DNA from 4 places in the Kitasatospora sp. NPDC059160 genome. Region 1 is predicted to be linked to each of the others. Evidence: riboswitches for the same ligand, from Rfam matches in the RefSeq annotation. Region 1 holds a riboswitch; each other region holds the start of a gene.

Region 1 (2,193 bases):
GCCTGGCCGACCTTCGACTGGGCGAAGGAGACCGCGGCGGCCATGCTGCCGGAGGCGGCCGGGGCCGGGGCCGGGGCCGGGGTCTGCGCCTGGGCGGCGGGCTTCGACGCGGGCTTGGTGGCGGACGGCTTGCTCTGGGCGGTCGGCTTGGCGTTCACGGCACCGCCGTTCGAGGCCTGGCCGGCCTTCTTCGAGCGGTCGAACCAGGTGAAGTCCGAGCCGGACTTGGCGGCGGAGCCGTCGGCCTGGGCCGAGGTGCCGTCACCGAAGGTCAGCTGCTGGCCCGGGTAGATGGTGTCCGGGCCCTCGGTCAGGGTGCTGCGGTTGAGGTCGTACAGCCGCTGCCAGCCGCCCTGGACGTTGTGCTTGTCGGCGATCGAGGACAGCCAGTCGCCGTCGACGACGGTGTAGCCGCCGGCCTGGGCCTGCGCCTGGCGCTTCTGGGCCCAGGTGCTGTCGGCGGACGGGGCGGAGGCGGCCGCGGCGTCGTCGGAGGCCTGGGCCTGGTCCTGCGCGGGGGCGGCGGGCTTCGCGGCCGGCTTGCTCGGGGCGGCCGGCTTGGCGGCGGGCTTGGCCGCGGTGGAGCCGGCCGAGGTGTCGACGGTGGGCGCGGCGCCGCCCTTGGTCAGACCGGCCTGGACGGAGCAGACCGGCCAGGCGCCGGGGCCCTGCGAGGCAAGGACCTTCTCGGCGACGGAGATCTGCTGGTCCTTGGTGGCCTGGTCGGCCTGCGGGGCGTAGCTGGTGCCGCCGAAGGCGGCCCAGGTGCTGGAGGTGAACTGGAGGCCGCCGTAGAAGCCGTTGCCGGTGTTGATGCTCCAGTTGCCGCTGCTCTCGCACTGGGCGACCTTGTCCCAGGTGGCGACGGAGGCGGCGTTCGCGGTGCCGGTGGTGAGGCAGGGGACGGTGAGGCCGACGCCGGCGACGCCGAGGGCGGCGATCACGCGACGGGTGCGGCTGGACAGGCGGTTGCCGTTGGAAGGCAGCATGAAGACGCGGTCCTCTCCCACGCCTGCGAGGTGAGCTGTCGGATTCGGGCTGGAGTTGCCCGGCCGCGCTGTGGGCGCGGCTTCACCCCTAGCCCTGGACCGTTCCGGAAAACGGTCCGGGGCGACTTACCTGTGGTTCCCCCGCTCCTGCCGTGATGCGATTTCGCGCTGCCAGGACATCCGACGGCAGGACTCGGCGTCGCGGATGAACTGGGTCCGTGTGGTCACGAACGGGGAGCACGTTAAGCAGACTTAAGTTAAAACTGCAAATACCTGTGATGCGCATCACGGTTTAGTGGAAAACGTCAAATGGGCCGTAATTCATGATCGTAAATGATCGTTTTCCGGCAATATCGCAGCGGATTCTCATAACTGGCTCCGCCTCAGAAAAGAGGTGACGGAGCGTTGGGGCACAAGGGGCGCGCGCCCGAGGCGCGGGGGAGCGGTAGTGAATCGCGCGCTGGGGAACGCGCCCGTCATTCGCCGAGTGTCCATTGACAAATGAGCTGGAAACGGACATTGCGCCGCATTGCCCGCTTAGCGCACCAGCGGGGTGAATCGGAACACGGCGAAAGGGCCCGGAACGAGGTCGTTCCGGGCCCTTTCGGCAGTGCGGGTCCGCCGGCGGTGGCCGACGGGCGTTCAGTGGGTCGTGCTAGCCCTCCACGGGCCCTTCGGCGGCCGCGTGGGCGCGTCGGGAGCCCTCCCCGGCCCCGACGGCGGCCGCGGCCTCCGCCTCGGCCTCGGCGAGCTCCTCCGCCGTCGGCACCGGCAGGGCGGCCAGGTAGGTGGAGGCGATCAGCTGGCCGACCGTCGGGTAGGCGCCCAGCGGTGCGGCCGACGGGCAGCCGGTCTCCTCGGCGGCCGTGGCGAGCAGCTCCGGGTCCGCCTCCGGGCCGATGACGAGCGGGGCCAGGGCCGGGCGCTCGGAGCCGGTCTCCCGGAGGTGGCCGACGGCGGCGGCGACGGAGCCGGGCACGTCGAGCGCGGCGGCGACGACCGGCACGGCCAGTCGGGCGGCCAGCAGCACGCCGGTGATCCCGGCCGCGGCGGCCGCGTCCTCGCCGCCGACGGTGGTCAGGACCACGCCGTCCGCAGCGGTCGCGATGGCGAACAGCCGGGCCCGGTCGGCCCGCGCCAGCCCGGCCTCGGACAGCCGGACGTGGACGGCCTCGGCCAGCAGCGGGTGCGGGCCCAGCGCGTC
Region 2 (2,193 bases), on a different contig from region 1:
TCCGGGACGTAACGGGAGGTCACCGCGATCACGGCGGCGGCCAGCGGCAGGTTCAGCAGGAAGATCCAGCGCCAGCCCGGGCCGTCCACCAGCCAGCCGCCGAGGAAGGGGCCGACGGCCGCCGACACCCCGCCCAGGCCGGACCAGAGGCCGACCGCCGCCGAGCGGTCGTCCGGGTGGAAGACCGCCTGGAGCATGGCCAGCGAGCCCGGGGTGAGCAGCGCGCCGCCGATGCCCTGGACGGCGCGGGCGGCGATCAGCACGTGGATGGTCGGGGCCGCGGCGCAGGCCGCGGAGGCGACGGCGAACCAGACCACGCCGATCAGGAAGACCCGGCGCCGTCCGTAGCGGTCGCCGAGGGCGCCGCCGAGCAGGATCAGGCCGGCCAGGGTGAGCAGATAGGCGTTCAGGGTCCATTGCAGGGAGGCGAGGGAGGCGCCGAGGTCGGCGCCGATCCGGGGCAGGGCGACGTTGACGACGGTGCCGTCGAGCATCGCCATGCTGGAGCCGAGCACTGTCGCGAGGAGTACCCAGCGGCCCTGCGCGGTGCCCAGGCGCAGAGTGCCGGCTTGAGAGGTGGCCACGGGCCGAATCCTGCGCCCGCCGGGGTGTACGTGACAAGGGTCACCGGGTGGTGTGTCGGTCGGTGGCGGTGCGTGAACGGACGGTCGCACGGGGGTGGTCCCGGCGGCGCAGGGTGGTGGATCAGTGGCGCCGGGTGAATGGATCGTGCACGGAGCGTGCAAGGGATCATTCGGAGGGTGACGGGGCTGCGGGGGTTGTTGCCGATTCAAGAGATCGACATTGCTTCACCCGAACGGATGAGTTTTAGTTCAGCGACCGCCCGGCCAGTCCGGACGGATCCACCGGGTGGAACGCCGAGTCCTGCCGCTGCCCGGTGGCTCGCACCGAACTCTGTACGGCAGGAGCGGGGGACCCACAGGTAAGTCGCCGGACCGGAGTTCGCGCCTTTTCGGGCGCGGACCACCAGGGCCGGCTTGGGGTGAAGCCGCACATGCGGCCGGGCAACTCCAGCCCGAACCCGACAGCTCACCTCGCAGGCGTCGGAGAGGAAAATTCCATGCCTGCACAGGCTCGTCGTATCGCCCTGCCCCGTGCCGCCCGCATCGGCATCGCCACCGCCGTCACCGGGGCCTCGTTCGTCCTGCCGCTCGTGACCGCGATGAGCGCCCAGGCGCACACCGCCCCGGCGGCCACCACCGCCCCGGCCGCTTCCGGGGCCGCCGCTCCGGCTGCCGCCCCGGCCGCCCAGCAGAGCTACCGCGTCGTCAGCGGTGACACCCTGTCGAAGATCGCCGACGCCAAGAACGTCGAGGGCGGCTGGCACGCGCTGTACGAGCAGAACCGCTCGGTGGTCGGCGCCGACCCGAACCTGATCTTCCCCGGTCAGCAGCTGGCCCTCGCCGGTCACGCCGCCGCTCCGGCGAAGCCCGCCGCCCCGGCCAAGCCGGCCGCTCCGGCGAAGTCCGCCGCGCCGGTCACCCAGGACACCTCCGCTGCCGCGGACTCCCAGGTGCAGGTCCGGACCGAGGCTGCCAAGCCCGGCGCCCAGGTGCAGACCCAGGTTCAGACCGCCGCCCCGGCCCAGGCCGTGACCGCGGCCCCGGTCGCCGCCACCTCCGGCTACGTCGCCCCGCTCGCCAACCCCGTGCTGGGCGAGGCCTACGGCGTGGCCGGCTCGATGTGGGCCTCCGGCCACCACACCGGCCAGGACTTCGTCGCCTCCACCGGCACCCCGCTGCGCGCCGTCGCCAACGGTGTCGTGGTGAAGGCCGGCAGCGACGGCGCCTACGGCAACGAGGTCGAGATCAAGCTCGCCGACGGCAAGTACGCCCAGTACGCGCACCTGTCCTCGATCGGCGTGAGCGTCGGTCAGACCGTCACCGCCGGCCAGCAGCTCGGCCTCTCCGGTGCGACCGGCAACGTGACCGGCCCGCACCTGCACTTCGAGATCCGTACCGGTTCCGAGTACGGCTCGGACATCGACCCGGTCGCCTACCTGCGGGCGCACGGCGTCGCGCTCTGACCCTCCGGGGCCTTCCGCAGGAACGTGTGAACCACCGCTGGTGCGGGGCGAATCGACGCCCGGGATGGTCATGTCGGGTGACCGCTCGACCGGGTGATCGCCGCACCGGTGGACCTGGGCGCGGGACACGCCCAAGGCCGGCCCGG
Region 3 (2,193 bases), on a different contig from region 1:
CACGGGGGCGGCCAACGCGGCGGCGTGGGGCGGGCGGTGAAGCGGATGCGGGCGTACCTGCTGGAGCTGATCCACCGCAAGCGGGCGGACCTCGGGGACGACCTGATCTCCGGCCTGATCCGGGCGAGCGACCACGGCGAGCACCTGACCGAGAACGAGGCCGCCGCGATGGCCTTCATCCTCCTCTTCGCCGGGTTCGAGACGACGGTGAACCTGATCGGCAACGGGACGTACGCGCTGCTGCGCAATCCCGGGCAGCGGGCCCTGCTGCAGGAGTCGGTGGCCCGCGGCGAGACCGCGCTGCTGGAGACCGGGATCGAGGAACTCCTGCGCTACGACGGGCCGGTGGAGTTGGCGACCTGGCGGTTCGCGACCGCTCCGCTGACCATCGGCGGGGTGGAGATCCCGGTCGGGGACCCGGTGCTGGTGGTGCTGGCGGCGGCGGACCGCGATCCGGCCAGGTTCTCCGACGAGAACACCCTCGACCTGGCCCGGAGCGACAACCCGCACCTGGGGTTCGGGCACGGCATCCACTACTGCATCGGAGCCCCGCTGGCCCGGCTGGAGGGGCGGTCCGCGCTGGCCACGCTGCTTTCCCGGCTGCCGGATCTGCGGCTGGCCGAAAGCCCGGAGAATCTGCGCTGGCGGGGTGGCCTGATCATGCGTGGATTGCGCGAACTTCCGGTCGAATTCAGTCCGGAGCCCCGGTCGCCGCACAGTCGTCCTGAGGCCACGACACGCTGACGAAGCATCCGGAACCGGCCACCGGCGGTGGTATGAACGCTCATCAAACCGGACAAAGCCCCGCCGTTGGTAGGCGATCGAACACGGGCCGTAATTCTTGTGTGATGTCGGTGATATGAGCTTGTGATTCGTCTGAGGATCTGTCTAGTCTCCGTGGAGTTCGCAGCTGCGGACCTCGTGCGCGGACGCCGAATCCTGCCCGCCGCGTCACGGGAAACCGACCAGAACCCTGGGCAGGGGCGGGGGAACCAGGTTTGTTGCCGTTCCTCCACGGCTCGGGGTGAAGCCGCCCGCGCGGAATCGATTCCGCAGACGGCGGCCGGGCCACCTCCCGGTCCGAACCCGACAGCTCACCTCGCAGGCGTGCGGAGAGGGACCTTCATGCTGTTCGTTGGAACCGGCCGTCATCGCCGTCGCACCCAGGCCGAGAAGGCCATCGCCGTCGCCGGTGTGGCCGGCGTCGGACTCGCACTGCCGCTCCTCTCCGCCACCGGCGCCTCCGCCGCCCCGGCCTCCGTCTGGGACTCCGTCGCCCAGTGCGAGAGCGGCGGCAACTGGAGCATCAACACCGGCAACGGCTTCTCCGGCGGCCTCCAGTTCACCCCCAGCACCTGGAAGGCGTACGGCGGCACCGCGTACGCGGCGCAGGCCAACCAGGCCAGCAAGGGGCAGCAGATCGCCGTCGCCGAGAAGGTCCTCGCCTCGCAGGGCCCCGGCGCCTGGCCGGTCTGCTCCCAGAAGGCGGGCCTGAGCAAGGGCGGCGCCCCGGCCCAGGTGGACACCTCCTCGGACGCCAAGCCGCAGAAGCAGCAGGCCCAGAAGCAGGCACCCAAGCAGCAGGCCCCCAAGGCCGCCGCCAAGCCCGCCCAGCCGAAGCCGGTCCAGCAGTACGCGCCGAAGCACGCCGCGCCGAAGCAGGCCGAGCAGCCCGCCGCCCCGTCGGCGCAGCAGTACGCCCCCAAGCACGCCGCCCCGCGGGCCGCGCAGGCCCCGGCCGCCACGACCGGCCACGACTACACCGTCCGGGACGGTGACACCCTGTCGGGCATCGCCACCGCCCAGGGCGTGTCCGGCGGCTGGCAGGCGCTCTACGACGGCAACCGCACCACGGTCGGCGGCAACCCGGACATGATCGTGCCCGGCCAGGTCCTGCACCTGGGCTGAGCCGGACCGTTCCACGGAGAACGACACGCTGGACACGTAGGGGGCCGCGCCCGGCGGCCCCCTACGTCCGCGTTCGCCCGCCCCGATGGACGCCCCGGTGGGACGCACCGGGACGAGCAGGTGAACTACCGGTGGGTAGCCGGGCCACACGGTGAGACGCAGCCCGGGCCGAGGTGGCCCCGGGAGCCCGGGCGGTTAGGCTCTGGTCGTAACGACTCCGCAATCGTCCGGCCGACAGCACCACCCGCAGCCGGACCCTGCTTCCGCAAGGAGATGCTTCGTGCC
Region 4 (2,193 bases), on a different contig from region 1:
GTGGCCAAGGCGATGAGCAAGCAGGGTTCGCCGTACGTGTGGGGCGCCACCGGGCCCTCCACCTTCGACTGCTCGGGCCTGATGGTCTGGGCGTACGGCCAGGCCGGCGTCTCGCTGCCGCGCACCTCGCAGGAGCAGGGCCACATCGGGACCGCCGTGACGCTGGCCACCGCCCAGCCGGGTGACCTGGTGATCTACGGCGGCGACATGCACCACGTCGGGATGTACATCGGCAACGGCATGGTGGTCCACGCGCCGCACACCGGTGACGTGGTGAAGGTGATGAAGGCCGACGCGATGTCGATCAACACGATCCGCCGGATCTGACGCTCCGGTACCTCCCCGGGGGCCGGTTCCGGCCCTGTGATCCGCGCCACCTCCGGTCGGGGGTGGCGCTCCGGGTTTGCGGACCGGGTGGGCCGGAGGGTGAGAGTCGATCAGCTTTGCGTGCGCCGGTGATCACCATCAGTCATTTTCACAAAAGAACATGGGTAATCTTCCGTCTTTTTTCTGACAAGGATTTGAACGGATCACGGTTCAGTTACTAGGGTCGTGCTCCGAACCACCGCACAGTCGATCACCCAGCCTGGGTGGCGGCGGTGGTTACCGCCGAGTTCGCGAAACAGCGGGGCAGGTCGAAGCGACTGCCCGACAGGGGAGCCCAGTAGTCGGGGGCGCTGCGGAGCGGAGCCGGGGAACCACACGTTCCTCCGGGGTGAATCGGCGCCAGGTCGGCCGTAGGTGAGGCCGGTGAGGCGTCGTAGGGCATGCTTCCGGCCCGAACCCGTCAGCTCACCCGGTAGGCGGCGTAGGAAGAAGGAGTCCGCCTTCGTGGCGTCCCATCGTCGTCCCAAGCCCGCCAGCCGTACCCGCGTCTCGATCCTGACCGGTTTCGCCGCCGCCGCCGTCGCGCTCTCCGCGCAGTCCAGCGCGCACGCCGACCCGCAGCCGACCAAGGACCAGGTCAAGGAGCAGGTCGACCAGCTCAACGAGCAGGCCGAGCAGGCGACCGAGAAGTACAACGCCGCGCAGGAGAAGCAGCAGGAGCTGGAGAAGCAGGTCTCCGGCCTCCAGGACCAGGTGGCCCGCCAGCAGGCCCAGGTGACCGACCTCCAGGGCGGCCTGGCCGAGATCGCCGGCGAGCAGTACCGCAACGGGGGCATATCCCCGACGGTCCAGCTGATGTTCTCCTCCAGCCCGGACAACTTCCTCAACCAGGCCGGCGCGCTGAACCAGGCGGGCAGCACCCAGAAGAACCAGCTCAAGCAGCTCCAGGACCAGCAGCGCAAGCTGGACCAGGACCGCACCGAGGCGCAGGGCAAGCTCGGCGAGCTGGAGTCCACGACCCAGCAGCTGAAGGCCTCCAAGGACGAGGTCCAGAACAAGCTCAAGGCCGCCCAGGACCTGCTCAACACGCTGACCGAGCAGGAGCGCCAGGCGATCAAGGCGGCCGAGGACAAGGCCGCCGCCGACGCCAAGGCCAAGGCGGACGCCGCCGCGAAGGCCGCCGCCCCGGACCGCGCCTCGCGCGACAGCAGCCGCAGCGACCTCGGCTCGGGCTCCACCGCCGCGCCGGTCAAGATCGCCCCGGGCAGTTCGCACGGTGCCGCCGCGCTGGCCGCCGCCGCCACCAAGGTCGGCAGCCCGTACGTCTGGGGCGCCACCGGCCCCAGCTCCTTCGACTGCTCCGGCCTGATGGTCTGGGCGTTCAACCAGGCCGGGGTGTCGCTGCCGCGCACCTCGCAGGAGCAGGCCGGCGCCGGCACCCGGATCGGCTCGGACATCTCCCAGGCCCAGCCCGGCGACATGCTGATCTTCTACGGCGACGCCCACCACGTCGGCATCTACGCGGGCAACGGCCAGGTGCTGCACGCTCCCAAGCCGGGTGCGTCGGTGCGCTACGAGGCCGTCTCCAACATGCCGCTGGCCTCCATCGTGCGGGTCTGATCCCCGGCCACGCGTTCACGGGCCCGGTCCTCCGTCACGGAGGGCCGGGCCTGCGGCTTTTCCGGCGGCTCGACCTGGTGTCCGATTAGGGGTCAAATATTCGGGTCGGTAGGGGTTTGGACTCACTTGCCCGGACTCGCTAACGTCTGCCACCGGACTCCCGCTCGACGGCCGCCCACCGGGGCGCGGCCGCGGGGCCGCGCCGCAGGACTGGAGCCGTTGCCGCATGCCCGTGCACCGTCGTTC

Evidence for each region. Region 1 has a riboswitch for cyclic di-AMP ahead of ACFXOZ_RS11785 (transglycosylase family protein). Riboswitches for the same ligand answer to the same signal wherever they lie in the genome.
Region 2: another riboswitch for cyclic di-AMP. It lies ahead of ACFXOZ_RS23455 (peptidoglycan DD-metalloendopeptidase family protein); the one in region 1 lies ahead of ACFXOZ_RS11785 (transglycosylase family protein).
Region 3: another riboswitch for cyclic di-AMP. It lies ahead of ACFXOZ_RS08885 (transglycosylase family protein); the one in region 1 lies ahead of ACFXOZ_RS11785 (transglycosylase family protein).
Region 4: another riboswitch for cyclic di-AMP. It lies ahead of ACFXOZ_RS28185 (NlpC/P60 family protein); the one in region 1 lies ahead of ACFXOZ_RS11785 (transglycosylase family protein).

Annotation. Positions count from the first base shown of each region.
Region 1 covers NZ_JBHZCN010000021.1:86,138-88,330, forward strand. Annotated here, with positions in the region: gene ACFXOZ_RS11785 (transglycosylase family protein) at 1-989, opposite strand, end outside; cyclic di-AMP (ydaO/yuaA leader) riboswitch at 997-1,167, opposite strand; gene ACFXOZ_RS11790 (hypothetical protein) at 1,645-2,193, opposite strand, start outside.
Region 2 covers NZ_JBHZCN010000055.1:31,806-33,998, reverse strand. Annotated here, with positions in the region: gene ACFXOZ_RS23460 (MFS transporter) at 1-584, opposite strand, end outside; cyclic di-AMP (ydaO/yuaA leader) riboswitch at 897-1,079, shown strand; gene ACFXOZ_RS23455 (peptidoglycan DD-metalloendopeptidase family protein) at 1,082-2,047, shown strand.
Region 3 covers NZ_JBHZCN010000015.1:8,254-10,446, reverse strand. Annotated here, with positions in the region: gene ACFXOZ_RS08890 (cytochrome P450) at 1-744, shown strand, start outside; cyclic di-AMP (ydaO/yuaA leader) riboswitch at 954-1,124, shown strand; gene ACFXOZ_RS08885 (transglycosylase family protein) at 1,126-1,908, shown strand; gene eno (phosphopyruvate hydratase) at 2,189-2,193, shown strand, end outside.
Region 4 covers NZ_JBHZCN010000074.1:12,803-14,995, forward strand. Annotated here, with positions in the region: gene ACFXOZ_RS28180 (NlpC/P60 family protein) at 1-327, shown strand, start outside; cyclic di-AMP (ydaO/yuaA leader) riboswitch at 666-821, shown strand; gene ACFXOZ_RS28185 (NlpC/P60 family protein) at 832-1,947, shown strand; gene ACFXOZ_RS28190 (NlpC/P60 family protein) at 2,174-2,193, shown strand, end outside.